Regions from separate parts of the Candidatus Pantoea communis genome, predicted to be linked through region 1. Evidence: riboswitches for the same ligand, from Rfam matches in the RefSeq annotation. Region 1 holds a riboswitch; each other region holds the start of a gene.

Evidence for each region. A riboswitch is a leader RNA that binds a small molecule or an ion and turns the genes downstream of it on or off. The one in region 1 is predicted to bind thiamine pyrophosphate.
Region 2: linked by a shared signal. The riboswitch ahead of thiB (thiamine ABC transporter substrate binding subunit) and the one ahead of thiM (hydroxyethylthiazole kinase) in region 1 are both predicted to bind thiamine pyrophosphate.
Region 3: linked by a shared signal. The riboswitch ahead of F3J37_RS06830 (FAD-dependent oxidoreductase) and the one ahead of thiM (hydroxyethylthiazole kinase) in region 1 are both predicted to bind thiamine pyrophosphate.
Region 4: linked by a shared signal. The riboswitch ahead of F3J37_RS20445 (LuxE/PaaK family acyltransferase) and the one ahead of thiM (hydroxyethylthiazole kinase) in region 1 are both predicted to bind thiamine pyrophosphate.

What each region holds. Positions count from the first base shown of each region.
Region 1 covers NZ_VWXC01000023.1:63,449-70,686, reverse strand. The annotation lists gene F3J37_RS23420 (mannitol dehydrogenase family protein) at 1-436, shown strand, start outside; gene F3J37_RS23415 (GntR family transcriptional regulator) at 535-1,221, shown strand; gene fbaB (class I fructose-bisphosphate aldolase) at 1,364-2,416, opposite strand; gene thiD (bifunctional hydroxymethylpyrimidine kinase/phosphomethylpyrimidine kinase) at 2,625-3,425, opposite strand; gene thiM (hydroxyethylthiazole kinase) at 3,422-4,207, opposite strand; TPP riboswitch at 4,241-4,336, opposite strand; gene F3J37_RS23395 (hypothetical protein) at 4,661-4,864, shown strand; gene F3J37_RS23390 (LuxR C-terminal-related transcriptional regulator) at 4,861-5,571, opposite strand; gene F3J37_RS23385 (hypothetical protein) at 5,665-6,822, opposite strand; gene F3J37_RS23380 (CS1-pili formation C-terminal domain-containing protein) at 6,895-7,238, opposite strand, start outside.
Region 2 covers NZ_VWXC01000010.1:75,813-83,050, forward strand. The annotation lists gene thiQ (thiamine ABC transporter ATP-binding protein ThiQ) at 1-254, opposite strand, end outside; gene thiP (thiamine/thiamine pyrophosphate ABC transporter permease ThiP) at 238-1,824, opposite strand; gene thiB (thiamine ABC transporter substrate binding subunit) at 1,824-2,810, opposite strand; TPP riboswitch at 2,858-2,952, opposite strand; gene sgrR (HTH-type transcriptional regulator SgrR) at 2,988-4,649, opposite strand; gene F3J37_RS14530 (MFS transporter) at 4,903-6,084, shown strand; gene leuD (3-isopropylmalate dehydratase small subunit) at 6,168-6,773, opposite strand; gene leuC (3-isopropylmalate dehydratase large subunit) at 6,777-7,238, opposite strand, start outside.
Region 3 covers NZ_VWXC01000003.1:182,261-189,498, forward strand. The annotation lists gene F3J37_RS06805 (metal ABC transporter permease) at 1-616, opposite strand, end outside; gene sitC (iron/manganese ABC transporter permease subunit SitC) at 609-1,472, opposite strand; gene F3J37_RS06815 (manganese/iron ABC transporter ATP-binding protein) at 1,456-2,241, opposite strand; gene F3J37_RS06820 (metal ABC transporter substrate-binding protein) at 2,238-3,107, opposite strand; gene F3J37_RS06825 (6,7-dimethyl-8-ribityllumazine synthase) at 3,384-3,821, opposite strand; TPP riboswitch at 3,999-4,118, shown strand; gene F3J37_RS06830 (FAD-dependent oxidoreductase) at 4,234-5,178, shown strand; gene thiS (sulfur carrier protein ThiS) at 5,162-5,359, shown strand; gene F3J37_RS06840 (thiazole synthase) at 5,363-6,121, shown strand; gene F3J37_RS06845 (HesA/MoeB/ThiF family protein) at 6,131-7,096, shown strand; gene F3J37_RS06850 (ABC transporter ATP-binding protein) at 7,093-7,238, shown strand, end outside.
Region 4 covers NZ_VWXC01000017.1:108,217-115,454, forward strand. The annotation lists gene F3J37_RS20435 (cation-transporting P-type ATPase) at 758-3,445, shown strand; gene F3J37_RS20440 (hypothetical protein) at 3,563-3,877, opposite strand; TPP riboswitch at 4,825-4,953, shown strand; gene F3J37_RS20445 (LuxE/PaaK family acyltransferase) at 5,052-6,134, shown strand; gene F3J37_RS20450 (acyl-CoA reductase) at 6,131-7,238, shown strand, end outside.

The sequences.
Region 1 (7,238 bases):
CACCGCCTATGCCGACTCGCTGATCGCTCGCTACGAAAACCGCGCCATCAAGCATCGCACTTATCAAATTGCCACCGATGGTACCCAGAAGCTGCCGCAGCGTTTGCTGGACAGCGTGCGCTGGCATCTGCGTAACGGCACATCTTGTGACTATCTGCTGCTGGGTGTGGCGGGCTGGATGCGTTACGTGAGCGGTGTCGATGAGCAAGGTCATGCGATTGAGATTCGCGACCCAATGAAAGAACAATTGGCGAGCATCGTTGCGCACAGTGATGAGGGTGCACAGCGCGTCGAAGCCTTACTGCGGATACAAGCGGTATTTGGCGATGATTTACGTTATCAGACCGCCTTTGTCTCGCGCGTCACCGAGTTGTATAACCAGCTTAATACCCAAGGTGCACGCGCCACGGTACAAGCCCTTGTGACACAGGCATAAGTGCCTTCACAAATGTGTAGCGCAGATGCAGCGTGCTGATTAGACTGAACCTTTCTCATCGGGCTGGCGTAGGCCAGCCGTAATACGGATATTGCTGCATGTCGATTGCCTATACCATTACCACCAGCGAACCCGTAAATCAGCAGATCTATCGTTATCTGCGCAAAGATATCGTGACCTGCGCCATTCATCCCGGCTCGTTGCTGTCGGAAAAAGAAGTGTCCGCGCGCTTTAATGTGTCGCGCCAGCCAGTCCGCGAAGCCTTTATCAAACTGGCGGAAGCGGGCCTGGTGCAGGTGCTGCCGCAGCGCGGCACTTTCGTGCGTAAAATTTCCGCCCAGCGTGTGGCCGACGGCCGTTTTATCCGTGAAGCGGTGGAGATCGCCGTGGTGCGACGTGCTGCACAGGAGATCACTCCCGAAGGCTTGATGGCGCTGGAGCACAATCTTCAGTTGCAGCGTCTGGCGGCAGAACGTCACGACAGCCAGGCATTCTTAGCGCTGGACGATGAGTTTCACCGCCTGATTGCCGAAGGGATTAACTGCCTGCTGGCATGGGAAACGGTGGAGAACATTAAAGCCACCATGGACCGCGTGCGCTTCCTGACCCTGAGTGAAGTGTCGCCACCGGAAAGCCTGATTCAGCAGCATGAAAACATCTACCAGGCGTTAAAAGCGCAAGATGTTGAAGCGGCAGAAGCGGCGATGCGACGTCATCTGCAGGAAATGATTTTGACCATTACGCCGATTGCTGAGCGTAATAGCGAATGGTTTGAAGCGCCTTAGATGATTGACACCCAGCGGATTGATCCGTTGGCGGCGGAGGCAGTGCGCGGACGGCCAGCGCACAGGCCCTGGGAGCATACATTTGTATGTGACCAGGGACGCGCACTGCCCGCCCGCGAAATGGCAAGTCAGCCAGGTTTAATCAGGCAATCGTGACATCTTTCGCCAGATAAACATCCTGCACCGCATTAATCAGCTGTACGCCCTCTTTCAGCGACTTCTTAAACGCCTTACGGCCCAGTATCAGCCCCATCCCGCCCGCGCGTTTGTTGATCACCGCAGTACGCACCGATTCGGCAATGTCAGTGTCTCCGGCTGATGCGCCACCGGAGTTGATCAAGCCCGCACGGCCCATATAGCAGTTCGCCAGCTGGTATCGCACCAGATCGATCGGGTTCTCTGTGGTCAGCTTGCTGTAAACGCGCTCGTCGGTATGGCCGAATTTCACCGCCTTGTAGCCGCCGTTGTTCTCGGCCATTTTCTGCTTGACGATATCTGCGCCAATGGTCGCCGCCAGATGGTTGGCCTGGCCGGTCAAATCGGCGCTGGCATGGTAATCCACGCCGTCTTTCTTGAAGCCATCATTACGCAGATAGGCCCACAGTACGGTCACCATACCCAGCTCATGCGCGCGCTCAAAGGCGGCCGAGATCTCTTCAATCTGACGGCGTGACTGCTCAGAACCAAAATAGATGGTCGCGCCTACCGCGATAGCACCCAAATTGAATGCCTGCTCAACGCTGGCGTACAACGTTTGATCGTACTGGGTGGGATAGCTCAGGGTTTCGTTGTGGTTCAGTTTCACCATAAACGGAATGCGGTGTGCATAGCGGCGTGATACCGAGGCCAGCACACCATAGGTAGAGGCGACACAGTTACAGCCGGCTTCAATCGCCAGCTCAACAATGTTCTTCGGATCGAAGTAAGCCGGGTTGGCGGCAAAAGAGGCACCCGCTGAGTGCTCAACGCCCTGATCGACCGGCAAAATCGACAGATAGCCGGTGCCCGCCAGGCGACCAGTGTTATACAGGCTTTGCATATTGCGTAATACGGCAGGAGAACGATTGTTGTCGATCATCACACGATCGACGAAATCCGCGCCCGGTAAATAAAGGCTGTCCGCTGGAATGGTCATGCAGCGATGTTGAAGAAGTGAATCCGCTTCTTTGCCCAATAACTGTACGATGTCCGTCATGTTGGCTCCTGAAATAAATGGCTGGAATGGAACCGGCAATGGCCGATTCGCCCCCAACAGCCTGGACCGAAAAGCGCCAGGCTGGCAAATTGCTGACTCCATTTTTCAGACGGATACGCAGTAAAAAAAATTCTGCCACCTTGCGATGGGCGGCCTTCAGATTGAATCCTGCAACGCAGAGGCACGCCTTAATCGCCGTTCTGCTGCCCTACCACCACTGATGGAAATGGTGCACCGGACCAATGCCCTTGCCGACTTCCAGCGAGTCCGCTTGCAGCAAGGCCCGCTGCAGCCAGGCTTTGGCTTCGGTGACTGTATCCGCCCAGTTATCGTGACGTGGACGCAGTGCCGCTAAAGCGGCGGACAGCGAACAACCGGTGCCGTGGGTATGGCGCGTATTGACGCGCGGTGCGGTAAAGCGCTGACGCCCTGCGCGGGTGATCAGCCAATCCGGGCTTTCGGCATCACTGAGATGTCCGCCTTTCATCAGTACCGCTTCACAACCGAGATCCAGCAGCGCATCGCCCTGCATTAGCATGGTTTTCTCATCCTGCGCCATATCACGTCCCAGTAGCGCAGCCGCTTCCGGCAAATTGGGCGTGATCAACGACACCTGCGGCAGCAGCAGTTCACGCACGCTGGCCACTGCATCGGGCGACAGCAGCGGATCGCCGCTTTTGGCAATCATCACCGTATCCAGCACCACAAACGGCAGGCTGGCGCGTTTCAGCCGCTCGGCCACCACTTCAACAATCGCGGTTTCCGACAGCATGCCGATTTTGGCGGCATCGATACGCACATCGTCCAGCACCGAATCCAATTGCGCCCCAACGAAATCGGGTTCAATGCGATACACCGACTGCACGCCGCAGGTGTTCTGCGCCACCAGCGCGGTAATCACACTGGTGCCATACGCACCCAGCGCGGAGAAGGCTTTGAGATCGGCCTGAATGCCCGCGCCGCCGCTCGGGTCAGTGCCTGCAATGGTTAACGCGTTGATGCGTTTCATACAGCAACCTCCAGCGTCCAGAGGTTATCGAGGAAAGCCGCGACAAAGCTGCCTGGCCCCTGAACAGCACGCGCCGCCTGCTCGCCCGCCAGCGACATCACGCGACATGCCGCCGCCACATGCTGCAAGCGGTCGCCTGGTAAGCTGCTGAAGGCCGCGACCACGGCGGAAAGCGCGCAGCCGGTGCCGACCACGCGCGTCATCAGCGGGCTGCCGCCTGGAATCGCCAGCGTGCGTTTGCCATCAGTGACGTAATCGACTTCGCCGGTGACCGCCACCAGCGTGTGGTAATCCTGTGCCAACTGTTGTGCCGCGCTCAGTGCGGCATCTGCCTGATGCACGCTGTCCACGCCGCTCCCGCCCGCAGCCTGGTGAGCCAGCGCGAGGATTTCCGAGGCGTTGCCACGAATTGCGGCGGGATGCAGGCTCAGCAGCTGCTGGCAGAATTCGGTGCGGAATGAGAGTGCGCCAGCGGCAACCGGATCGAGCGTCCAGGGCGTACCGACTTTAGAAGCGGACTGCACCGCCGCCAGCATCGCATCGCGACGGTCGCGGGTTAAGGTCCCGACGTTGATCAGCAGCGCATCGGCAAAACTCACGAACTGCGCGGCTTCTTCGGCATCGATCACCATCGCGGGAGAGGCTTGCAAAGCCAGCAGCACATTGGCGGTAAAGGTTTGCACCACATCATTGGTCATGCAGTGCACCAGCGGTGCCTGCTGACGTAGCAGCTGCAGGGACTGCGCGAGTTGCGCGGAGGTAAGAAGGTCAGGCTGTGTCATAAAACTCCCAACCGGCGATCAAGAAGGCGAATGCAGTCAGGCATCTGACTTCCCTACGCTGGCATTATCCAGATCAGGTCAGCGGGTGTATCTCAGCCCTGTTGAACAGGGGCACCCCGAGTCATGGCATGGTAAACATGCCGCACACAGGATAAGGGCTGTCCGGGAGGTTGTAAATCGTGGGAAGTGCGACTGGTGAAGAGAATGTGGAAAAATGACATAGCCGCACTTTTCTCATCACGTTCTGCATTGGCAGAAAACCGTGCAGATCAATTTTATTAAGACACTAAATTTGATGAATAAAGCACTTATTAATCTAAACAGGCAAAATCGCGTTAATTAACTCATGCGTTGTAGTTGTTTGATTAATATCAATCTAATGACGTACAGAAAAAGGCCTAATCCCCTTCCGGACATGCACCGCACGATATTCACCCATTTCCGGACGCGAGAATGAAATTCGACTTTTTCAGCTTTATCCCGCACGCACACAAATGGCATAACATTATCGTCAGCCGCAAAGGGGCGGTCGCGCCAACAGGACGCGCGCACTATTCCACGCATATTCAGGCACAGTGCCAACGCTGCGGAGAGCGCATTCATAAAGTTTATTATCGCGATATCAGCGATAAACAGGCGCGCCGCTGGCTGGGTTAAATCTCACTTAAATTTAACTGGAAGATTTCCCGGTTCTGCGTAATACCCAATTTGCGCATCGCAGTACGTTTCTGCGTGCTGACGGTTTTTACGCTGCGATTAACCCGTTGGGCCACCTGAGACACGGTTAAACCGGCGTGAAGGTATTCGATAATAAATTTTTCGCGCGCGGATAGGGGTGAGCCAGCACTAAATTTGGTCACACCTTCAGGCTCATTAGGGATGCTATGCTCTGTACCATTGAACTGCTGAACATGACGTAATCCTGACAAAATATTTTCTGCAGACAGACTTTTACAGAAATAGCTTTTAATTCTCGGTCTTAAGGCCATGCTTAACAGCTGATGACGCCGACTTTCCCCCAACGCCACTAGCGACATCTGAGGATAATCCTGATGTAACTGTTCAACCACCTCTTTAATATCACTTTCGCCCTCAGGCTGGGAGAAATCAAGGATGGCAATATCCGCCTTGACGATGCTGAGCGAAAGCATCAGTTCTGCGGAATTACGACAGCAGTCCAGCACGCTGAATGCCGGGTTATCGTTAATAATGTGCTTCAGCCCATGCAGGTAGAGCGGGTGATCATCCATAATGATGATCTTCTTTTCACTCATGTTTTTCATCTGGTGTGTTGATAAATTTTGTAGTGGCGGTCTGTTATTTTTATATGAACGCCGGTTAAAATTATAAATAGACTTACACATCCCAATTTCAAATTATCGTAACCGTTTAAGGCAGGCATATATAACCAGACCACTCTCAATTCAGCGGTTAGCGGGCACACTGACCCGCCATGTTTATTCCACTTCACTATCAAATATCAGGGTCACCGCCCCTTTCCAGTTTGAACCGGGTGCTTTCACCATTTTCTCGACTTCAGGTCGGTTGACAACGAAATCAAGCTTCGAACGTAAATCCACCACAAACTGGCCGGGCAGATCGATGGTGTGTCCGGCTGCGTCAGTGTTGAGCAGCATATTACGCACGGGCTGACGATTGGAGGTAAAACCTGGGATCGTCATTTTAACATCCAGCGGCACAGTTTCAGCTGTCGCCTGGTTTTTAAGTCCACAACCAGCACCTGCATTATGTTCACATTGCATCCAGATTTTAAATCCGCTGGAGCTGCTGAGGGTAAAGAGTACCTCTTTTGAAAGCTTTTGCGGAATCATTCCGCCGTTAATCCAGGAGCTCCACCCGTTAGGCGGTGAAAGCTGAACGTTTTCACTACCGGATGGGAATTGGTAGAAAAATGCATGTTCCACTGTTGCTTCGATAGTGATTCTAACTTCGTTATCATTATAACTTAACGCATGAAAGTCTATATCCATCTCATCGCCAACAGTGTATACAACCACACCAACATATTTTCCAGCAGGCAAAGATAGGGGTTTAGGAGTAGTTAATATATAAGCAAAACTCAGCTCAAAGATGGTCCCAACTCCAGAGAAATCGCTTCCGTTCTTTAGCCGCTGATAGCAATTTATTTTTGAATCAGGTAATGACCACGCGAAGCTAAACTGAGATCCATTGCCAGAACCAGCTATCCCAGTACATCCCCCAGAGGGAGAATATCCAGTTTGAACATTTCCTGGTACTCCGGCCGTTCTAACAGAGAAAACGCTTAACCGAAAACTTGCCTCAGTTTCAAATCCTGTTTTAGTGTTAATAAGTTTTACTATTCTGGTTGAACCATCAACATCAAAATTCTGGTGATTATTTACTATATTATCTGATAAATTATCAAAATGCTTTTGAGCGCTTAAACCTGGTACTGCAACTGCAAAAATATCGCCCCGACAATTACCAGGGAAGCGCGTACAATACCCCCCTTTTATGGTTGTGTTAGTAAAAGAATTATTTTCAGGTTTAGTTATATCAGGTTCAAACACCGCAGTTATTTTTACATCTGCAGATTGGGATGAGAATACAAAAGCATTTAGCAAAACAAACACCACTATATTGAACCTTCCCATCAGAAATGAAGGAATGTTATTTATTCTTTTGCAGATCATAATTTAAACATCTCAACTTAATTCTTTAGTAATCGTTGCTTTATTTCTAACCAACGTCGTTGCTGAACAAGTAACATTGCCCGCAAATATCAATTCATCGCGTTTTTCAGTTTCCGGGTTAAGGCGAATCTCGCACTGCATACCGGAATGATGTTCAATACTCACCACCGGATTCTTCTCATGAAGCTCCAGGGTAAACATGCCGTCAGATTCGGTGACGGTGCGTCCTGCATGGTTAATCACTTTGGCACCACCCAGCGGCGTACCCTGGTTATCCACCAGGCGTCCCATCACGGTGACAGTCTTCATCACCCGCACTTCATGGCTGCTGACGCCGCCGCGCACATGGTGATAAT
Region 2 (7,238 bases), on a different contig from region 1:
TGTGGGAAGAGGTTGTTCTCCTGAAACAGCATCGACACCGGCCGCGCCGACGGTACGCTACGCGTATGATCGACGCCATTCACCATTAGGGTTCCCTGGCTCACTGGCAAAAAACCGCCGATCAGACTGAGCAAGGTGCTTTTGCCTGCGCCGCTGGGGCCAAGGATCGCCAGACGTTCCCCCGCCTGGGCTTCAAAACGGAAGCGCATTGGCAGATGCTGGTAAAGGTAAGTGAGATTATTCAGTGTCAGCATGACGATCCGGCAGTTTTTCCATCAGAGTAAAGAGCAACAGGCACAGTAATAACAGTAGCAGTGCGGTTACGGCACCGTCTGCGCCGCGATAGGCACCAATTTGCTGGAACAGATAGAACGGCAGCGTGCGGAAATCGGCGCTGCCAAACAGGGCCACCACGCCGAAATCGCCAATCGACAGCACGCAGGCAAACGCCAGCGCTTGTGCAATGGGCCGCTTTAGCGCGCGCAGTTCAATCAGTTTCAGGCGATTAATACCAGCAATACCCAATGATGCGCAGAGCGGGCTGTAGCGAGCGCTGATATCGCGCATCGGGTTCTCCAGTACTTTCATCGCATAGGGGATGGCAATCAGCGCATTGGTAAATATCACTAAGCCATCGGCACGCTGCGGCAGGCCGATGGTAGCGTTGAACAGCAGGAAAAAGCCGCTGGCCAGCACGATGCCGGGCATCGCCAGGATCAGCATACCGCTTAGCTCCATTGCCTGTGCCGCAACGTTGCGCTGACGCTGACGCAGCTCGCGACTGCTCCATAGCAACATGATGGTCAGCACCACGCACAGCAATCCGGCGCCGATGGCGATGCGCAGTGAGGTGAAGGTCGCTTGCCATAACGCGGGCTGTTGCAGTGCACCCGCCACGCCACCGCGCAAACCATCAAACACTACCGCGGCGAGCGGCGGCAGCAAAAGTATCAGCGCGCAAGCAATCAACAGCGTGTCGCCGATCCGGGCATGCCAGCAATCCTGCGGGTCACGCCAGCCGCGAATGCTTTGGCTGCCGGTAGGGATGGCTTTACTGAAGCGTTGGCTGAGCAGCACCAGCAGCAAACAGCATCCGAGCTGCAACAGTGCCAGTAGCGCCGCACGACTGGGATCGTAATCAAAACTCAGCGCCTGATAAATCGCTAGCTCTAACGTGGTGGCGCGCGGTCCACCGCCCAATGCCAGTACCGTGGCAAAGCTGGCGAAGCACAGCATAAAAATCAGGGCTGCGGTGGGCAGGATCTGACGTCGCAACCATGGCCACTCGACCAAACAAAACAGGTTCCAGCCGCGCAGGCCAAGCTGGGCGGCTAACTGACGCTGTTCGCCGGGAATACTTTCCAGCGCCTGTAACAGCATTCGGGTGGCAAGCGGCAGATTGAAGAACACGTGCGCCAGCAGAATGCCTTGCAAGCCATAGGGCGAGAAGCTGTAGTTGAGGCCTAAAAGGCCACAGAGTTGTGCCAGCCAGCCGCTGCGACCGTAAACACTGAGCAAGCCAAATACGGCCACTAAAACCGGCAAGACCAGCGTCATGGCACACAGGCGCAGCAGCAGATTACGTCCTGGAAAGCGGCGGCGATACAGCGCACGTGCCAGCAGAATCGACGGCAGCACCGAGAGCAGGGCAGATAACAGCGCTTGCTCAAACGAGAAGGCCAGGACGTGGTGCAGGTAACTGTCAGTGAGCAAGGCACGCCAGTCAGTGACCGGCGCCGCCATCACTAAGGCGCCAAACGCCAGCAGTGCCACTGCGCACAATAGCAGCGCAACGGCACTTCCAGGAATTAACCAGGCTGGCATTAACGGCTAACGGCTTGTTGCCAGGTGCGAATCCAGTCCGCGCGATGATCGGCCACTTCGGCTGAGCTATATTGCAGCGCATTCGCCGGCACGGTGAGCGACTGATAACCGGCAGGCAGATCGCTTTTGATCACCGGATACATCCAGTTGCCAGTCGGAATGGTCTTCTGGAAAGCTGGCGACACCATAAATTGCATAAACTGCTGCGCCAGTTTGGGCTGTTTGCTGCTAGCGAGCTGTGCAGCCACTTCTACTTGCAGATAATGGCCTTCGCTAAACGGCGCAGCGGCGTAGTTATCTTTCTTCTCTTCGATGATGTGATATGCCGGAGAGGTGGTGTAACTCAGCACCAGATCGCCTTCGCCTTTCAGGAACAGGCCATAGGCTTCGCTCCAGCCCTTAGTGACGGTGACCGTTTTCTGTGCCAGCTTCTGCCAGGCGTCAGGTGCTTTATCGCCATACACTTTTTGCATCCACAGCAGCAGGCCTAATCCCGGTGTGCTGGTGCGTGGATCTTCATAGATCACACGCCACTTTTCCGGGCTTTCGACCAATTCTTTTAGGCTCTTCGGTGGGTTCTTCAGCTTGTTTTTATCGTAGACGAAGGCGAAGTAGCCGTAATCGAACGGAACGAAGGTGTCGTTATGCCAGCTATCAGGCAGTTGCAATTTACTGGTGTTGACGGTGCTTTTCGCGAACAGGCCGGTTTTTTCGGCGGCTTGCACGAGGTTGTTATCGAGGCCCAGCACCACATCGGCTTTGCTGTTTTTGCCTTCCATCCGCACGCGGTTGAGCAGCGACACGCCATCTTCCAGCGCCACATAGTTCAGTTCGCAGCCGCACTCGGCTTCAAAGGCTTTTTTAACGGCAGGGCCGGGGCCCCAATCTGCAGAGAACGAATCGTAGGTGTAAACGGTAAGAACAGGCTTGGCAGCCAACGCCGGGGCAGAGATCAACAGCAACACGGGCAAGACTTTGTTTAACACTTTGCGCTCCTTGAGGAGAAGATAAGGTTGAGTCGCAAAGGATCTGAGTTATCGCTCATCTCAAATCCCTACGCCGGTATGAGCCGGATCAGGTTCGACGGGTTTCTCTCAGCCCAATACCAGGGCACCCCGTTGAGAACGGCTTATATTAGACACTTCTGTGACAGCGCGAAAGTGTCACAGCTCCGGTGGTGCAAACCAGGCCGATTTAAAGTCAAACCAGCCGAGCGTGTTGAGCCGCACACCGCGCATACTGCGCTGGCCTTCCAGCAGTAACCAGTGATGGAAGAGCGGATGAACAAAGTCGCTGTTCACCAACTGCTTACTCCAATCGGCTAAGGATAAGTTTTTTTGCCGCCACTGCTCCGCATCGGCATGCCAGTTAATCGGGACGCAGTGGTGCATTAGCGGCAGCTCGTAGAGTTGGGCAAACAGCGCGTACTCCAGTGGAAGCGTGAAGTTCACACTGCCGAGCCAGATGTCACTCTCTCCTTCACCTTCGAACCACTCTTCGTAGCTCAGCTCGCGCGTGATCAGCTCAACGCCCTGTTCAGCCAGCAGCGGGCGCAGGGCGTTAGCAATCCCTTCATGCTCAACATGATGGCTGTACCAGCTGATGGTCAGTTGCGTGAGTCCATCGGGCTTTTCGGCTGGGGTGAGATCGCGGCGATGATGCCAGCGCGGTAAGAAACCGTATGCAGGGAACCAGTAGCGCTGATAGCCCACACCCGCATGGTTGAGCAGGGCAATCGGGTTAAGCAGATAGCTCACCCAGCGTCGAAAATGGGCATCCTTACCACGCTCTGAGCGCTGGTCGAACAGCAGGAAATAGCAACCTTCTTCCAGACGGCTCTCTTCGGATTTCTCATCGGCGGTTTCCCCCTGCAGCTTCACGCCGGCATACACCAGCTCGTCGCTGATTTCCGGCAGCACCCAAATCGACACGTCATCAATCAGCGCGCGATAGCCAAAATAGTCATCAAAGGCGGCGATTTTCAGCTGCGTCTGCTGGTTGCGTACCACGCTGTAAGGACCGGTGCCGATGGGTTGACGGGCAAAATGGCGCAACGTCGGCCATTCGCGCGGCAGGATCATCGCGCTGACGCTGGCCAGCAGCCAAGGCAACCAGCTATCGGGCTGCGTCAGATGAATATCCAGCGTCCAGGGCGCGGGAGAGTGCAGTTTGTCGATATGCGAGAATAGTGGCTGACTGCGTACGCGATCCAGCGAGGCGATAACGTCTTCCATCTCCAGTTCACGTCCGTGATGGAAACGAATTGCGGGACGTAAAAAGAAGCGCCAGTGGAGTGGGGAGGTTTGCTGCCAGTGATGGGCGATATCCGCTTCGATTTCCCCCTTTTCCTCATTTATCCGCGTCAGGCCGTTAAAGATTTGTCGCGCCAGATGGGTTTCCGAACGACGCAGCGGCGAGCCCGGCAGCAGATTGGGCAGCGGACGGTAATAGAGCACGCGCAGGATGTGCTTGCCCTGGCGGAAACTACGTCCGAGATGGGCCGCAATCATCTGCCGCACCTGATTCTTATCGCCGACCAGTTGCACCAACTGCTCTATGCGGTCCTGCTCCAGTAGATCCTCGGCGCGCTGCTGCTGCAGTGCTAAGCCGGTGTAATTGAAGCTCAGAGTCGAACGCTTACCGCGCCCGGCTTCTGCCTGCCAAATCAGCCAGCCCGCATCCTGCATGGCATTCAGCAGATTACGCATGTGGCGGCGCGAGCAGTGCAGTCGTTCAGCCAGATCGCTTAAGGTGGTTTCCTGATCCACACCCTGGCAGCTTTGCCACAGGCGGATGAACTGCTGTTGCAGTCGCGCAGAGGACATAAAAGGGGAACTCCTTCTCAGAATCGCTCAGTTTTTCCTGCCCCATATTAGAGGCATACTGCCAGGCAATGGAAGAGCGGGAGGCATTCAGCAATGAATGGCGCTCTGCCAGCGGTTCCGCCGACGTGGAGCCTTTTCTGAGTAGGGTGCATTTCACCGCCAGCAGCGTTTTCTCTGCTGGCTTTTTTCGTTTTGCTGTGAAATCTTCTACCCTCTTTGTCTTAGCCTCATTTCTCCGCAAAGGGATTTCTGCATGAAATCGCTGTTAACGCGCCAGCGTCGTATCAATCCGGTTTATCTCTCTTTTATGGCGGTGTCGTTTATGACCGGTGTCGCCGGTGCGTTGCAGGCACCCACGCTGAGTCTGTTTTTGACGCGCGAAGTGCAGGTGCGACCGTTTTGGGTCGGGCTATTTTTTACCATCAACGCGATTGCCGGGATTGTAATTAGCCTGCTGATGGCGAAACGTTCGGACAATCGCGGCGATCGTCGCAATCTGATCCTGTTTTGCTGCCTGATGGCGGTACTGAATGCGCTACTATTCGCCTTTAATCGTCATTACCTGACGTTGATCAGTGTGGGCGTGTTGCTGTCAGCGCTGGCCAGCGTGGCGATTCCGCAGATCTTTGCGCTGGCACGGGAATATGCCGATCGGTCGGCGCGTGAAGTGGTGATGTTCAGCTCGGTGATGCGTGCGCAACTGTCGCTGGCGTGGGTGATTGGCCCGCCGCTGTCGTTCGCCTTAGCGCTTAACTATGGCTTCGTGACGCTGTTCTGCGTGGCGGCGGCGATTTTCCTGCTCAGTATGCTGCTGATTTGGCGCACTCTGCCTTCAGTGCCGCGCGTGGCCGCGACGCCAGAGCAGGTGCTGACCCAGCTCAGTCCGTGGAAAGATAGCCAGGTGCGAATGCTGTTTATCGCCTCGGTGGTGATGTGGGCGTGCAACACCATGTATATCATCGATATGCCGCTGTATATCAGCTCCACATTGGGGTTGCCGGAAAAACTGGCGGGATTATTGATGGGGACGGCGGCAGGGTTGGAGATTCCTATCATGCTGCTGGCCGGACACTACGCGAAGCGCTTTGGTAAGCGCAAGTTGGTGCTGTTAGCGCTGGTGGCGGCGATTCTGTTCTATCTCGGACTGGTGTTATTCCAGTCGCGCACGGCATTGATGGTGTTGCAGCTGTTTAACGCGGCGTTTATTGGCATCGTCGCAGGGATTGGCATGCTGTGGTTCCAGGATTTGATGCCGGGACGCGCGGGCGCGGCGACCACCATGTTTACCACCTCGATCTCGACCGGTCTGATTATCGCGGGATTGATACAGGGCACGCTGAGCGAGCGCTTTGGCCATGAGTCGGTGTATTGGCTGGCATTAGCGATGGCGCTTGTGGCGTTGGGGCTGGCGTCGCGCGTGCGTGATGCCCAATAAATATAAAGTCGCCCGCAAAGGCGACTTTATAAACATCCAGTGCGTCTCTATTCGGTGCGCATTCAAACGCACCGAATAGGGCATTAACGCAGGAATGCTGGCTGAGTGGTCTCGTAGTTGGAGATGGACGCTTCGTGTTGCAGCGTCAAACCAATGCTGTCGAGACCGTTAATCATGCAGTGACGGCGGAAGCTGTCGATTTCAAAGCTGTAAGACTTATCACCCGCCGTGACGGTCTGCGCTTCCAGATCCACGGTAAAGGTCACACCCGGCTGCGCGGCCACCAGTTTGAACATCTCATCCACTTCTTCATCGCTCAACTTCACCGGCAGCAGCTGGTTGTTAAAGCTGTTGCCATAGAAAATATCCGCGAAGCTGGGTGCAATCACCACGTGGAAACCGAAATCGGTCAGGGCCCATGGGGCGTGCTCACGTGATGAGCCGCAGCCAAAGTTTTCACGCGCCAGCAAGATGCTGGTGCCTTTAAATTCCGGCTTGTTCAGCACGAAACCTGGGGTTGGCACGGTGCCCGCATCATCTTCGAAGCGCCAGTCGTGGAACAGGTGCGCGCCAAAACCGGTGCGCGTCACTTTCTGCAGGAACTGTTTTGGAATGATGGCATCGGTATCGACGTTCGCGGCATCCAGTGGCGCCACAATTCCGGTGTGTTGGGTAAATTTGTTCGCCATGGCTTAAGCTCCCTGAGTCAATTCACGAATGTCGGCAAAACGACCGGTTACTGCCGCCGCTGCAGCCATCGCCGGGCTCACTAAGTGAGTGCGACCGCCACGGCCCTGACGACCTTCAAAGTTACGGTTACTGGTGGAGGCACAACGCTCGCCTGGGTTCAGACGGTCATTGTTCATCGCCAGACACATGGAGCAACCCGGCAGACGCCATTCAAAACCGGCTTCGAGGAAAATCTTATCCAGACCTTCTGCTTCCGCCTGGGCTTTAACCGGACCTGAACCCGGTACTACCATGGCCACCACGCCCGGCGCGACTTTGCGGCCTTTGGCGATAGCAGCGGCAGCACGCAGGTCTTCAATACGTGAGTTGGTGCAGGAGCCGATAAAGACTTTGTCGATAGCGACTTCAGTCAGTTTGATACCCGGTTGCAAATCCATGTAAGCCAAAGCTTTCTCGGCAGAAGC
Region 3 (7,238 bases), on a different contig from region 1:
CAATCAGCATGGCGATCGACAAAATCACGCCCACCGATTTCAGCGCGGCAACGATGGTCAGCGCAATTAAACACAGCAGCCCATAATGCATCACATTAGCGTTGATGCCACAGGCGCGCGCCTGTTGTGGGTCAAAGGCATGAAGCAACAGATCGCGCCATTTCACACTCAGCACCAGAACGACCAGCAGCGCAATGGCGGCGGTTTGTGCGATATCCGCCCAGCCAATACCCAGCATATCGCCGAACAGAATGTGGTCGAGATGGACTTCAGGTTTGAGCTTGAGATACAACACCAGTCCGGCGCCGAACATGCCGGAGAACACAATACCCATTACCGTGTCAGGTTTGATGCGGCTGTTTTGGCTGATAAATCCTGTGGCGAGTGCGCAAAGCATGCCCGCGATAAAAGCGCCAATCGCAAAAGGAAAGCCGATCCACCACGCCAGCACCACGCCGGGAAATACCGCGTGACTCATGGCATCGCCGAGCAGTGACCAGCCTTTTAACACTAAAAATGCGGACAGCATGGCGCACGGCAGCGACAAAATCAGCGTGATGATCAGCGCCATATTCATAAATTCGAATTCGAAAGGACTCAGCAGTATTTCAATCATTGAGGTTGACCTCCTGCGCCAGACGAGCGCGTCGCCGTGCGGCCAGCACGCCGTGTTTAGGCGCAAAGACGAACGCCAGCAGGAACACCAGAGTCTGTGCCACCACGATCACGCCGCCAGTGGCACCATCAAGGAAATAGCTGCTCCACGCGCCAAGGAAGCTAGTGATGCTGCCGATAGCCACGGCAATCATCAACAAACGCGGGAAGCGGTCGGTGAGCAGATAAGCAGTGGCACCCGGTGTCACCACCAGACAAATCACCATAAAAGCGCCAACGGTTTGTAATGCGGCGACGGTGGAGGCCGCGAGCAGGGTAAAGAACAGAATCTTTAAGCCGGTGGTATTCAGTCCAAGCGAGCGCGCGTGGCTTTCATCAAAGAACGTCACCATCAAATCTTTCCACTTCAGCAGCAACAACGTCAGTGTCACCACGCCGATGGTGCCGAGCTGCCAGATATCGGCGGGCGCCACCGCGAGAATGTTGCCCAGCACAATGGTTTGAATATTGACCGATGTCGGATTGAGTGACACCAGAAAGAGCCCGATGCCGAAGAAGGAGGAGAAGATCAGTCCGATGATCGCATCCTCTTTCAGGCGCGTGCGCTGGTTAAGGAATAGCATGCTGCCCGCCGCCAGTCCGCCGGAGAGAAAGGCACCGAGTGAGAAGGGCAACCCCAGCATGTACGCGCCAGCCACACCCGGCACTATCGAATGGGATAGCGCATCACCAATCAGCGACCAGCCTTTCAGCATCAGAAAGCAGGAGAGAAACGCGCAAATCGCCCCGACCAGCGCGGCGATCCACATCGCATTCAGCATGTATTGATAGCCGAAGGGTTCAATAATCCACGACATGATCCGCCCCCGGTCGTGCGGCTATCTTCTGCAACAGTGCGGCATTACGCTGCTGCACCTCACCATCAAAGGTGCGCGCCAGGTTGGCAGCGGTGAAAGTGTCATGCAATAAGCCGCTAGCCAGCACGGTGTTTTTGACCAGCACACAGCGGTCGCAGTAATCGGGGATGGTGTTGAGATCGTGCGTGGAGACCAGCATAGTGCGGCCTTCATCGCGCAGCTCCTGCAACAGGGTGATGATCGCCGCCTCGGTTTTGACATCGACGCCGGTGAAGGGCTCATCCAGCAGGATAATTTGACCACTCTGAGCCAGCGCACGTGCGAGGAAGACGCGTTTTTTCTGCCCGCCGGAGAGTTCACCAATCTGACGATGGCGGTAATCACTCATCCCGACGCGTGCTAGCGCCTCATCCACGCTGCGTTTGTCCTCCGCACGCGGGATACGCAGCATGTTCATATAGCCGTAACGGCCCATCATCACCACATCTTCCACCAGCACCGGGAAGCTCCAGTCCACCTCTTCGGATTGCGGCACATAGGAGACGATATTGTGTTTTAGCGCACGCTTCGCGGGCATCTCTGCCAGCGTGACCTGACCCGTCGAAAGCGGCACGAAGCCCATAATGGCCTTAAACAGTGTGGATTTCCCGGAGCCGTTGACGCCCACCAGCGCGGCGATGCTGCCCGCTGGCACGGAGAAAGATGCCTGACGCAGCGCAGTGTGACCGTTGCGGTAGGTGACGCTAACATCCTGCACGTTTAGGGTCATTTTTGGCTCCCGGCGGTGATGCCTTTGGCTACGGTATCGGTGGTCACGCGCAGCAGATCAAGGTAGGTCGGAACCGGCCCGTCACTGTTGCTGAGAGAGTCAACATAGAGCACGCCGCCGTAGTGAATACCCGCTTCACGCGCGACCTGTTGGGCCGGTTTGGCGGAGATGGTGCTTTCGCTGAAGATAGTCGGGATGTGGTTGGCTCTCACCGCATCAATCACTTTGCGCACCTGTTGCGGTGTGCCTTGCTGATCGGCATTGATCGGCCAGAGATAACGTTCTTTCAGACCCAAATCACGTGCCAGATAGGAAAAAGCGCCCTCACTGGTCACCAGCCAGCGCTGGTTTTCCGGCAGTTTTTCAATCTCCGCGCGCATCGGCGCCAGGGTTTGCTGGATTTGCGTTTTATAGCGATCCGCATTGGCCTGATAAACGGCGGCATTGGCAGGATCGTATTTTTGCAGTGCTTTACGGATGTTATCGACGTAAATCAGCACATTGTCTGGTGACATCCAGGCATGTGGGTTGGGTTTGCCGTTGTAGGGTCCCTCGGTGATACCTAAGGGTTCAATGCCCTCGGTCACTGTGACTTGCGGCACGCCTTTCAGGCGCTGATAGAAGCGGCTAAACCACAGTTCCAGATTAAAACCGTTTACCAGGATTAAATCGGCACCCTGCGCGCGACGAATATCGCCGGGGGTTGGTTGGTATTCATGGATCTCCGCACCGGGCTTGGTGATGGATGTCACTTCGGCGGCATCACCTGCGACGTTCTTTGCCATGTCTGCGATCACCGTGAAAGTAGTGACCACTTTGAGTTTGTCGGCAGCAAACGCCGAAGTGCTCATCGCGAGCGTAAGCATCACAACCGATACAACGTGCCTGATCAACATAGTCATCCTCTGAGAAGTATAGCCTGTGCTATACATTATAGTGAATGCTATGAATGTGAAGTGTTTTTGTACACCTTTTGCTGTTTACGACAAAAATTTACGTAAGTTGAAGTAGCAGAGGAGAGTAATGAAAGTGGCTTATGCGATTTTCGAAATAACGTAGAACATATTGTTCTTAAGGGCAGGGAGGTATTATTGAGAGCAAGAACACTTCACCGCGAATAATGAAGTGTTCCTGAGAGGGAATTAATCGATCGACAAATTATGAATCGCCAGCGCAGCACGCGCGGCCTCTTTGCCTTTCTTAATAAAGTGTTCGGTATAGAAGTTTTCCAGCACATCGACCGGCTGGAAATTGTGCGGCGTCAGTGAGACAGAGAACACTGGCACATTGGTGGTCAGCTGAACGTTCATCAGGCCATCAACCACGGCTGCAGCAACGAAATCGTGACGATAGATACCGCCATCCACCACCAGCGCAGCCGCTACGATCGCGTCGTATTTGCCGGTTTCCGCTAAGCGTTTTGCCAGCAGCGGCATTTCAAATGCGCCCGGCACTTCCAGCACTTTTAATTCCGCTTCAACGTTCTGTGCTTTTAATTCTTGCTCAAAACCCACCAAAGCATTGTGCACAATCTCTTTGTGCCAACCGGCTTTAATAAAGGCAATTCTAATATTTTTCATAATGAGTCCAACATCACCTGTAATTTCTTTGCGCTTGAAAAGTAGCAATAATGCCTTTGTATACCATATGTTACGTTTTCGATCCAGAACGTGCAGGTAGCGATAAATGCCATGCGATGACGTGATGGCTATCTGCGGCAATCCGTGCTTGACGGCGACCTGCGCCTGCAATACAAATAGACGCGTCGGGGGAGTCTCGCCAAAGAGACTGAGAGGCTAAAAGCGCAATGCGCGGCTTAGCGACCCTTTGAACCTGACCCAGTTGATACTGGCGTAGGAAGACTGACAGCACCGCTCCGGTGTTGTCTGGCGCAGAGGATCGCTCGCGCCCTTTCCCTCCTCCTGTATCTGCGGGTCTCAGTCAACACTGAGAGGCCGATGTGAATTCCCTTTATATCCCGGATAACCTGCTGTGAGCCGCTGGACGGTTTTAGGCTGCGGCGTGGCAGGCCTGTGCGTGGCAACGCTGCTGGCTGAATGCGGCGAAGAGGTCGACGTCATTGGCGACGACTCCCGCCAGCCCGCGTCGTGGTTTGCTGGCGGCATGCTTGCACCCTGGTGCGAATCCGAAAGTGCACCGCAGGAAGTGATCTCTCTTGGGCAGCATGCTGCGGCCTGGTGGCAACAGCGTGTCAGCAGCGTGGCACATCAGGGAACGCTGGTGGTGGCGCCACCGCGCGATAGCCAGGAACTGACTCGCTTCGCACGCATGACCGAACAGCACCAATGGGTCGATCCCGGTGAGCTTGAACCTCTGCTGGCCGGGCGTTTTGCGCGCGGGCTGTTTTTTGCCGAGGAGGCGCATCTCGACCCGCGTCTGGCTCTCACCGAAATGCGCGAAAAGCTGTTACAGCGCGGCGTGCGTTTTGATGCACAACACCCTTCGGGTCGGGTGATTGATTGTCGTGGCATGCATGCCAAATCCGACCTTCCGCGTCTGCGTTCGGTGCGTGGCGAGATGGTGATTCTGCACAGCGAAGAGGTGCAGTTCTCGCGTCCGATTCGTCTGTTGCATCCGCGCTTTCCGTGCTATCTGGTGCCGCGCCGTAACGGCCATTTCATGCTCGGTGCCACGATGGTGGAAAGCGACGATGCCAGCCCCATTAGCGCACGCGCCATGATGGAACTGCTCAGCGCGGCCTACGCGATTCATCCTGCTCTGGCGGAAGCTCGCGTGGTGGAAAGCGGCAGCGGGCTACGCCCAGCGTATCCGGCCAATCTGCCAGAAATCCATTATCAAAACGACACTTTTTATCTTAACGGCATGTATCGCCACGGTTTTCTGCTGGCGCCAATGATGGCAGAACAGCTGATGCAGCGCCTTTTCGGGGAACAATCCTATGAATATTCAGCTTAACGGCCGGGCGATCCGCACTGAGGCCAGCACGCTCAGCGAATTGCTGATCGAGCAGCAAATTGATGCCGCCTGCGTTGCCAGCGCTTTCAACGGCAACTTTGTGCCTAAAAGTCAGTACAGCAACCAGCTGCTGGAAGAGGGCTGCCAGTTGGAAGTCTTATCGCCGATGCAGGGAGGTTGAAACATGTTTTACGATTTCGATCCCCAGTCACGTTTTCTGCTTGGCACCGCGGGCTATCCGTCACCGGCGATTCTGCAACAGGCGATTGCCGCCTCCGGCACGGAAATCATCACCGTGAGTTTGCGTCGTGAAGGCGCGGCGGGTGCGGCTTTTCGCGAGCTGCTAACCGGGCTGGACATTCGCGTGCTGCCCAATACCGCAGGCTGCCACACGGTGAAAGAGGCGGTGACCACCGCGCAGATGGCGCGCGAGCTGTTTAATACCTCGTGGATCAAACTGGAGGTAATTGGTCATGCCGACACGCTCCAACCCGATCCTTTTGCGCTGGTTGAAGCGGCACGCATCCTGTGTGCGGACGGTTTTCAGGTCTTCCCGTACACCACCGAAGATTTGATCGTCGGTGAGAAGCTGCTGGAAGCCGGTTGTGAACTGCTGATGCCGTGGGGCGCGCCGATCGGTTCCGGGCAGGGCCTGCGCAACATTGAAGGATTACGCGCGATGCGGGCATGGTTCAGCGACATCCCGTTGATAATTGATGCAGGCATCGGTGCGCCATCACAGGCCGCACAGGCGATGGAGATGGGCTTCGATGGCATCCTGCTCAATACCGCGGTGGCGAAAGCCGGCGATCCGGTTGGCATGGCGAACGGTTTCCGGCTGGCGATTGAAGCGGGACAGGCCGCACGCAGTGCTGGTTTGATGGAGAAGCGCGATATGGCGGCAGCTTCAACACCGATCTTCGGTCTGGCGAGTTTGAGTTAAGGAGCCACCATGGATCGCTATCAACGGCAGATGATGCTGCCGGAAATCGGTGTCGAAGGTCAGCAAAAGCTGGCGGATGCGCGCGTCCTGGTGGTGGGGGCAGGCGGGTTGGGCGCTACATTACTGCCGCAGCTGGTTGGCGCAGGCGTCGGTTTTATCCGCCTGTGTGACGACGATGAAGTGGCCTTACACAATCTTCATCGCCAGACGCTGTTTACGATGCAGGACCTCGGTCACAGCAAGGCAGCACGTGCGCAACAGGCGCTGTTGCAACGTAATCCCGAGGTGCAGATAGAGGTGGTGCCACGGGCTATCGGCGCCAGCGATCTGCCGCACCTCCTCACGGATATCGATCTGGTGATTGATGCCGCTGATAACTTCGCGGTGACCTATCAACTCTCCGACGCCTGTCTGGCAACGCAGATTCCTTTGATCAGTGCATCAGTATTAGGCCGTCAGGGCTATGTCGGCGGCTTTTGCGGCAGCGCGCCGAGCTATCGGGCACTGTTTCCACGCTTACCCGCCTCCGCAGCCAACTGCAACACCGCAGGCGTGATGGGACCGGCAGTGGCGACTTTGGGTGCAATGCAGGCTCAGATGGCACTCAGCGTGCTGTTGGATCTGCAACCTTCACCCCTCGGCAGTGTGATCAACTGTGACTTCATCAACTGGCATATGCGCGCATTTCGTTTTGACGGCGCGGAAGAGCCAGAAAACAGCGTGCCCTTTATCGATGAGCAACTGCTGACGAAAGATGATTGCATTGTCGAGTTGCGCGCGGTGGAAGAAGCGCCTGTCAGCGTAGCGAACATCGTCGAACGCGTTCTGCCGCAGGCGATAGCCGATTGGCAGCCGCCACAGGACCGGCGCATTGTGCTGGTGTGTGCCAGCGGCATTCGCGCGGCGCAGGCGGCCTCGGTGTTGGAAGCGCGAGGGTTTACCCGTCTGGCAATGTTGGCGGCAAAGCGACCATGAATCCGATCTGTTTTAACGACATCACCTTTAGCTGGGGCGAACAGGTACTGTGCCAGCAACTCAATCTGCAACTGCGCGGCGGTAAAACCACGGTGCTATTAGGGCGAAGCGGCATTGGGAAAAGCACCTTATTGCGGCTGGT
Region 4 (7,238 bases), on a different contig from region 1:
AGTTTGTCCTCAATCAGCAATATTGAATTAATTATTGGCGTTATTATTAGCGAGGTTCTTATTCACCGAGCATTGAAACGACGGCGTAGGTAAATAACCCCACGGCAGAACAGGTTACAATAGCGATAACCACATAAAGACTCAGGCGCAGCAGACTATAGTCCGGCATCGTTACCTCCATTAACAGTGGGCGAAATAGAGTCATCTCACTGCGGACGGATAGGAGTGACGGTTAAGGTTTATTTGTTAAGGATGAGCATAGCTGTGGATATCCAAAAATGTAAAGTTTGATAAACGCAATAACTTTATCGCAACTCATGGAATTTAAGTCTGATTTATTTGATTTAAATAGAACTTTAAACCACGTTAACAACATAAACACAAAGTGTGGCTTTTCCCGCCATTTCATTAACATAGGGATAGGTTAATTTATTTTCGTTAAAAACGGCTTATTTATCTTTGGTTTAAAATTACGCTAAAAATTGTTTTTTGATTACGGATGACTTTCCTCATAAAAGCAGAGTGAGTTGAATAGCCTGTGCTACGTTTATAACGTTCATTTCTCTTGTCAAAAGTTTGGCGTATAGATTATTTCCCTGCTCAATTTCGTTGAGCAGCCATTAATGACATGTCTTTCAGTTATAAACGGGACTCACCTCAGGCAGTACGTGGATGTTTGTCTTTGTATTTGAAGTGGATCTGTTAATAACGCGATGTCACCGCCTTGATTTCCGAAACAGGATTTGAGGAGAAAGCGATGAATACTGCTAAATCGGAAAGGTCGTACTATCAGCTTTCTGTCGATGAAACCTTGAGCCAGACAGAGAGTTCACTCGAAGGTATCTCGGGTAGTGAAGCAACAGCACGCTTACAACAGTACGGTGAAAATGCCCTGCCACAAAAACCGGGCAAGCCAGCATGGCTGCGCTTCCTCGCCCATTTTAACGATGTGCTGATTTACGTGTTACTCGCTGCCGCGCTGCTGACGGCAGTGATGGGCCATTGGGTCGATACACTGGTCATTCTCGGTGTGGCAGTGGTCAACGCGTTGATTGGTCATATCCAGGAGAGTAACGCGGAAAAATCCCTGCAAAGCATACGCAATATGCTCTCCAGTGAAACGGTGGTGATCCGCGCGGGTAACCATGAAACCCTGCCGACCACCGCGCTGGTGCCAGGTGATGTGGTGGTGATCCGCGCCGGGGATCGTATTCCCGCTGACCTGCGCGTGATCGAAGCCCACAATCTGCGCGTCGAAGAGGCGATACTCACCGGGGAATCCACGGTGGTAGAGAAAACCACCGATGCGCTTGCGGGCGAACTTCCGTTAGGCGACCGCACCAATTTACTGTTTTCGGGAACAACGGTCAGTTCTGGTGGCGGTAAAGGGCTGGTCGTCGCTACGGGCGGAGAGACCGAACTGGGGCACATCAATCAGATGATGTCCGATATCGAAAAGCATCGCACGCCGTTGCTGGTGCAAATGGACAAGCTGGGTAAAGCCATCTTCCTGATTATTCTCGCGATGATGGCGGCACTGTTTGTCTTCAGCCTGCTGTTCCGCGATATGCCGGTCTCTGAACTGATGCTGTCATTGATCAGTCTGGCGGTGGCGTCGGTGCCCGAAGGTTTACCTGCCATCATCTCCATCATCCTCTCACTTGGCGTGCAGACCATGGCGAAACAGCAGGCGATCATTCGCAAGTTGCCGACGGTGGAAACGCTGGGTGCGATGACGGTGATCTGCTCGGATAAAACCGGCACGCTGACCATGAATGAGATGACGGTCAAAGCGGTGATCACCGCCGATCATATTTATCGGGTAGAGGGTGACAGCTATGAACCGGTTGGCGCCATTCATAAAGCAGATGACGCCGTGCCGATTACCGTCACGGGCGGGTCCTTGCTTGAACAATATCTGCGCACCATCGATCTGTGTAATGACAGCCAGCTGATTAAGGATGAGAGCGGCTTCTGGAAGATCACCGGAGGGCCGACAGAAGGCGCACTCAAGGTACTGGCCGCCAAAGGGCAGTTGCCGGTGGTCACCACCGAGTTACGCAGTAAAATTCCGTTTGATTCGCAATACAAATATATGTCGACGTTGTACCGCATTGGTGACGAAGAGCGCGTGCTTATCACCGGCGCGCCGGATGTGCTGTTCCGGCTTTGTCAGCAGCAGCAAACCGAGCACGGTCTGCAACCGCTCGATATCAGCTGGTGGGAAGGCAAGATTGAAGAGTATGCGCGCGAAGGGCTGCGCATGGTGGCGGCAGCCTGGAAACCGGCGTTACCGGGACAAACTGAACTCACCCATCAGGATCTGCAACAGGGCGTGATTCTGCTCGGCATTGCCGGAATGATGGACCCGCCGCGCCCTGAAGCCATCGCCGCGATTCGTGACTGCCTGCAAGCCGGCATACGCGTCAAAATGATCACCGGAGACCACCCGCAAACCGCGATGAGCATTGGGCAGATGCTGGGGATTGGCAATGCGGGCTCTGCTATCACCGGACGTGAACTGGAAGTGATGGACGATCACCAGTTGAGTGATGCCGCGCAGGCCTACGACATCTTTGCCCGCACCAGTCCGGAGGATAAATTCCGTCTGGTTCAGGCGTTGCAGAGTAAGCAAGAGGTGGTCGGTATGACCGGGGACGGCGTGAACGATGCGCCCGCCCTGAAGCGCGCCGATGTCGGTATCGCAATGGGTATTAAAGGCACCGAAGTGACCAAGGAAGCCGCCGATATGGTGCTCACGGATGACAACTTCGCCACCATTGCCAGCGCAGTAAGGGAAGGGCGCCGGGTTTATGACAATCTGAAAAAAACCATCTTGTTTATTATGCCCACCAACCTCGCGCAGGGATTGTTGATCATCATCGCGCTGCTGGCAGGGAATCTCATTCCGCTCACGCCGGTACTGATTCTGTGGATGAACATGGCGACGTCGGCCACGCTGTCGTTTGGTCTGGCATTTGAAGAGGGTGAAAAAAACATCATGCGCCGACCGCCGCGCGATCCCAAATTGCATGTGATGGATGGATTCGCCATCTGGCGCGTGGTGTTTGTTGGTTCAATGATTGCGATAAGTGCGTTTGTGCTGGAAGCCTGGCTGCAGCCGCGTGGCTATTCCCCTGAGTTTATCCGCACCGTGCTGTTACAGACGCTGGTTACCGCGCAGTGGTTCTATATGCTCAATTGCCGTGTGTCGGACGGCTTCTCTCTGAGTAAAGGGCTGCTGATGAACAAAGGTATTTGGATCGTTAGCGCGGTGCTGCTGGTGCTGCAACTGCTGATCATCTATGCGCCATTTATGCAGCTGCTATTCGGTACCACTGGACTGCCATTCCGTTATTGGGTGATCACCTTCATCATCGGTTTCGTGATGTTCCTAATTGTTGAAGTCGAGAAACCACTTACCCGGCGATTCAGAACGGCTTGAGTCTGCTGCCGCCCGTCACGCTGGTGTCAGCGAGGCGGGCGGTGTTTAAGACGATACATGTAGATTTCGAGCCAAAAGATGGGATTTAAACGTTGCAGGACATTTGCTGTCATCAAGTCAGAGAGGAAAGTGTCGCACGGGTTCGACAATCTTCACCGGTTTCTTTCTCTTTGGTTTTGTCGCCCTGCACAGTGCTGGCATAGCTGCCTTGGATTTTTCTGGCTCGGTAGTCTCATTCACAGTGATACAGCACGGGCAGTAATGAACATTCGTATATTGCGCTGCGGCGACGGTTAATGCCTGGCTGTGGTTATACATACTGCCAATAAACGCCCGTGAATCGATACCGGGTAATTGTTCACATCCTGCGGTATGCAACAGCAAGCCCCTGCGGGCGTGATCGCAGACGTAATATTTCGTTGCCTTATACATGGTTTTTATCCGTTTGCTGCGTGAGTTAATGGACTCATTAAAGTTTATCGTATTCAATATCTTGTAAATTTGAACATCTCACTACGGCCTGAAACTCAGTTTGCCCACGATGGCTCGCCAAAGTAAACGGAACGATAATACGTGTACCATTTTTTTGCTACGCCTTCATTGTGGACCAGAAGAGAGCCCAGGGTGATTCTATTTTTCCCAAACATCTCGGTATCGGATTTATTGAGGAGATCTTTTTCTACGGCAATAACCGCATCACGACTGTGAACGGTCACACAGGCTATTTCATCTTTTTTGGTTTTCTACGCTCCGCAAATATACCTCATAACCCGACGCAGACAAAATAATCCCCAGGGCACTGAGTGCTCCAACCTTAGCGGAAGTCTTCATTTTAAATTCCCTTAAGTGCTTCACAAACAGTCTCCGGTCTAACTAGCGGAAAATCAATAGTATTTTTGGTTTATTTGATGAAATGAATTGATGTGTATTGCCGATGTCGCCTGGTCATTATCTGATAATGGTTGGGATAAATTCTGAATATTACGTATCACAAAAAAATCCTGTGAGATTTATTGAAGAGGGACTCGAACAAATAAAACGGGCATTAAAGCCAAAGTACATCAAATATCCTGGTTAATAACTTGTTAATGGTAGAGTTATGGCATTCTCATGACATTTTTTCCTACATTAATGCTGAGGTCAGAAGTATCTGATGATAAAAACTCACAGCTCACTCATTCAGCAGGACTATTCACATTAATCAATGAATCACCGCGAAGCTGAAACGCTCGTCGTGCATCTGGTCAGATAAAAAGATCAGTGTGTTAAAACAGCAAATGGTTTAACCTTTAACGACCGTCTGCAGTAGATTTAAAGTAAGCTTAATAAAATCAGTGAGTTGATTGAGGTTTTATTGAGCGGCCTTTTGATTGACTGCGACCTGTTCCAGGGGGTGCCCGGTTAGCGGGCTGAGATTCTACCCGCCAGCGTTTTCGCGTTGGCAACGTAGTGACCCTACGAACCTGATCCGGCTAATACCGGCGTAGGGAGCGGAACACAGGGCGACACTGCGTCCTGATCCCATCTTTGTGCTTGTAGCGGACAGACTCTACTCATCAGGCCCGGCCTGAGAAATTTCGCGAAATCGCAACTGGTGGACTCGCCCATGACTGAAGCTGCTTTGATCGACGCTTTGCTCACCTTTCTTCAGCGTCAGGATACAACCGACGAAGACTTTAACCGCATGGCGCTTGCCGTCTTCGCGTACCAATTTGAACACAACCTCCCCTATCGCCGCTTCGCCATGCAGCGCGGCCGCACACCGTTTACGGTGAAAAACTGGCGTGCCATCCCGGCAATTCCCATTACCGCGTTTAAGGATCTGACGCTGAGCTGCCATGCCACAGATGACGTCGAAGCGGTGTTTATGACCAGCGGAACCACCGGCACAGTGAAGGGTCGCAGCTATCATCCGACGCTTGATGTCTGGAAATGCTCGATGATGCAGAATTTCCGCCAGCGCTTTATGGCGGGCGAAGAGCGGATTCGCATGGGCATTTTGTTCCCTGATAATCGGGCGCTGCCCAACTCTTCGCTGGCCCATTACCTGACATTAGCGGTGGAAAAATTTGGCACCGCCGAGAGCGAAGTGCTGCTGGATGACAGCGGTATCGCGATGGATCGCCTGTTTGCTGCGTTGGAGCAGGCTGAAGCACAGGGCGAACCTTATGCGCTGCTGGGCGCGAGCTACAGCTTTGTCCATCTGCTCGACGAACTGCAGCACCAGGGGCGACATTTTGCATTACCCGCTGGCAGCCGAATTTTAGATACCGGTGGATTTAAGGGGCAATCCCGCGAGATTGAGGCCGAGCAGTTTTACGCCGAACTCAGTGCGGCGTTGGGCGTGCCGCGCACTCACTGCATCAACATGTACGGCATGACCGAACTGAGCAGCCAGTTTTATGATGACGGCAACGTGGCCTGTCCCTCGATGAAATCCGGCCCGCACTGGATCCGCACCCGCGTGGTCAATCCACTGACGGGCGAAGAGGTGCCGGAAGGTGAGGTGGGTGTGCTGGTGCACCATGATCTGGCCCACTTCAATTCAGTGTCAGCATTGCTGACGGAAGATGCTGGCCGGGCAGTGGCGGGCGGCTTCCATCTGCTGGGCCGGGTCACCGGGGCGGATGCGAAGGGCTGTTCGCTGGCGATGGAAGAGTTCCTGGCTGCTGCGCAGGGTGCAGTGTGAAAGAGGTCGCGGGTTATCTACCGGGATGTTTATCACCTGAAGGGGTGCAGTGGCGCACGCTGAGTTTTAGCCATCACGGCCAGCACCTGGATGTCGACGTGCCTGACCTGAATCCGGCAGAAATTACACTTCTCAGCGCACATCTGCGCGATCACGCTCGCGCTTATCTCAAAACGATGAGCGTGGCGAAGATCGTAGCAATTATTGATGAGGCCATTGCGCGTTTGCTGGATCGAAACCATCCACTGCGCCGCAAGGCCGAAATGCTGCTGCCGATTGTCACCGGTTATGACGCCGAGATGATTCGCCTTGGGCTTACCGGATACCTCAAAACTTTTCGACAGCCGCAGCTCAAGCGCTTTTTAGCCGAGGACTTTAACGATCCGCAGCTGCTGGATGATTTTCAGCCGCGACCTAATGGCGGCTTCGCACGGGCATTTGGCCCAGATCTGCTCATGCATATCTGGGCAGGAAATGTGCCGGGTCTACCGCTGTGGAGTCTGATTTGTGGATTGCTGGTAAAAGCGGGCAGCGTGGGCAAATTGCCCGGTGCCGAACCGCTGATGGCGGGCTGGTTCGCGCAACTGCTGGCTGAGATCGATCCCCAACTTGGCGAATGCCTGGCGGTAGTGTGGTGGAAAGGCGGCGAAGCCGAAGCAGAAAAACACTGGTTAACCCAGCCTGACGTGGTGATGGCTTACGGTGGTAATGCCGCGCTGGCTGCAATCAAACACCAACTGCCGGTCACCACGCGTTTTCTGCCGCACGGCCATAAAATCAGCGTGGGGCTGGTGGCGCGTTCGGCGCTGGATACAAGGCAGGGCGTCGATCTGGCGCAGCGCGTGGCCTATGACGTCATACGCTATGACCAGGCGGGCTGTTACTCACCGCAAATGCTATTTGTTGAACGCGGTGGACGCATCACACCGCAGGAATTCGCGGAGTATATCGCCCATGAACTGCGAGCGCTGGCGCGCAAATATCCGCGTCGAGTGCTGTCTTCGGCTGAAGCGAACAGCGTGGCGGCCTGGCGCAGCCGTGAAGAGATTCGCGCGTTACAGGACAATCGCATCCTGTTCGGCGAGCCAACGGACAGCTGGTCAG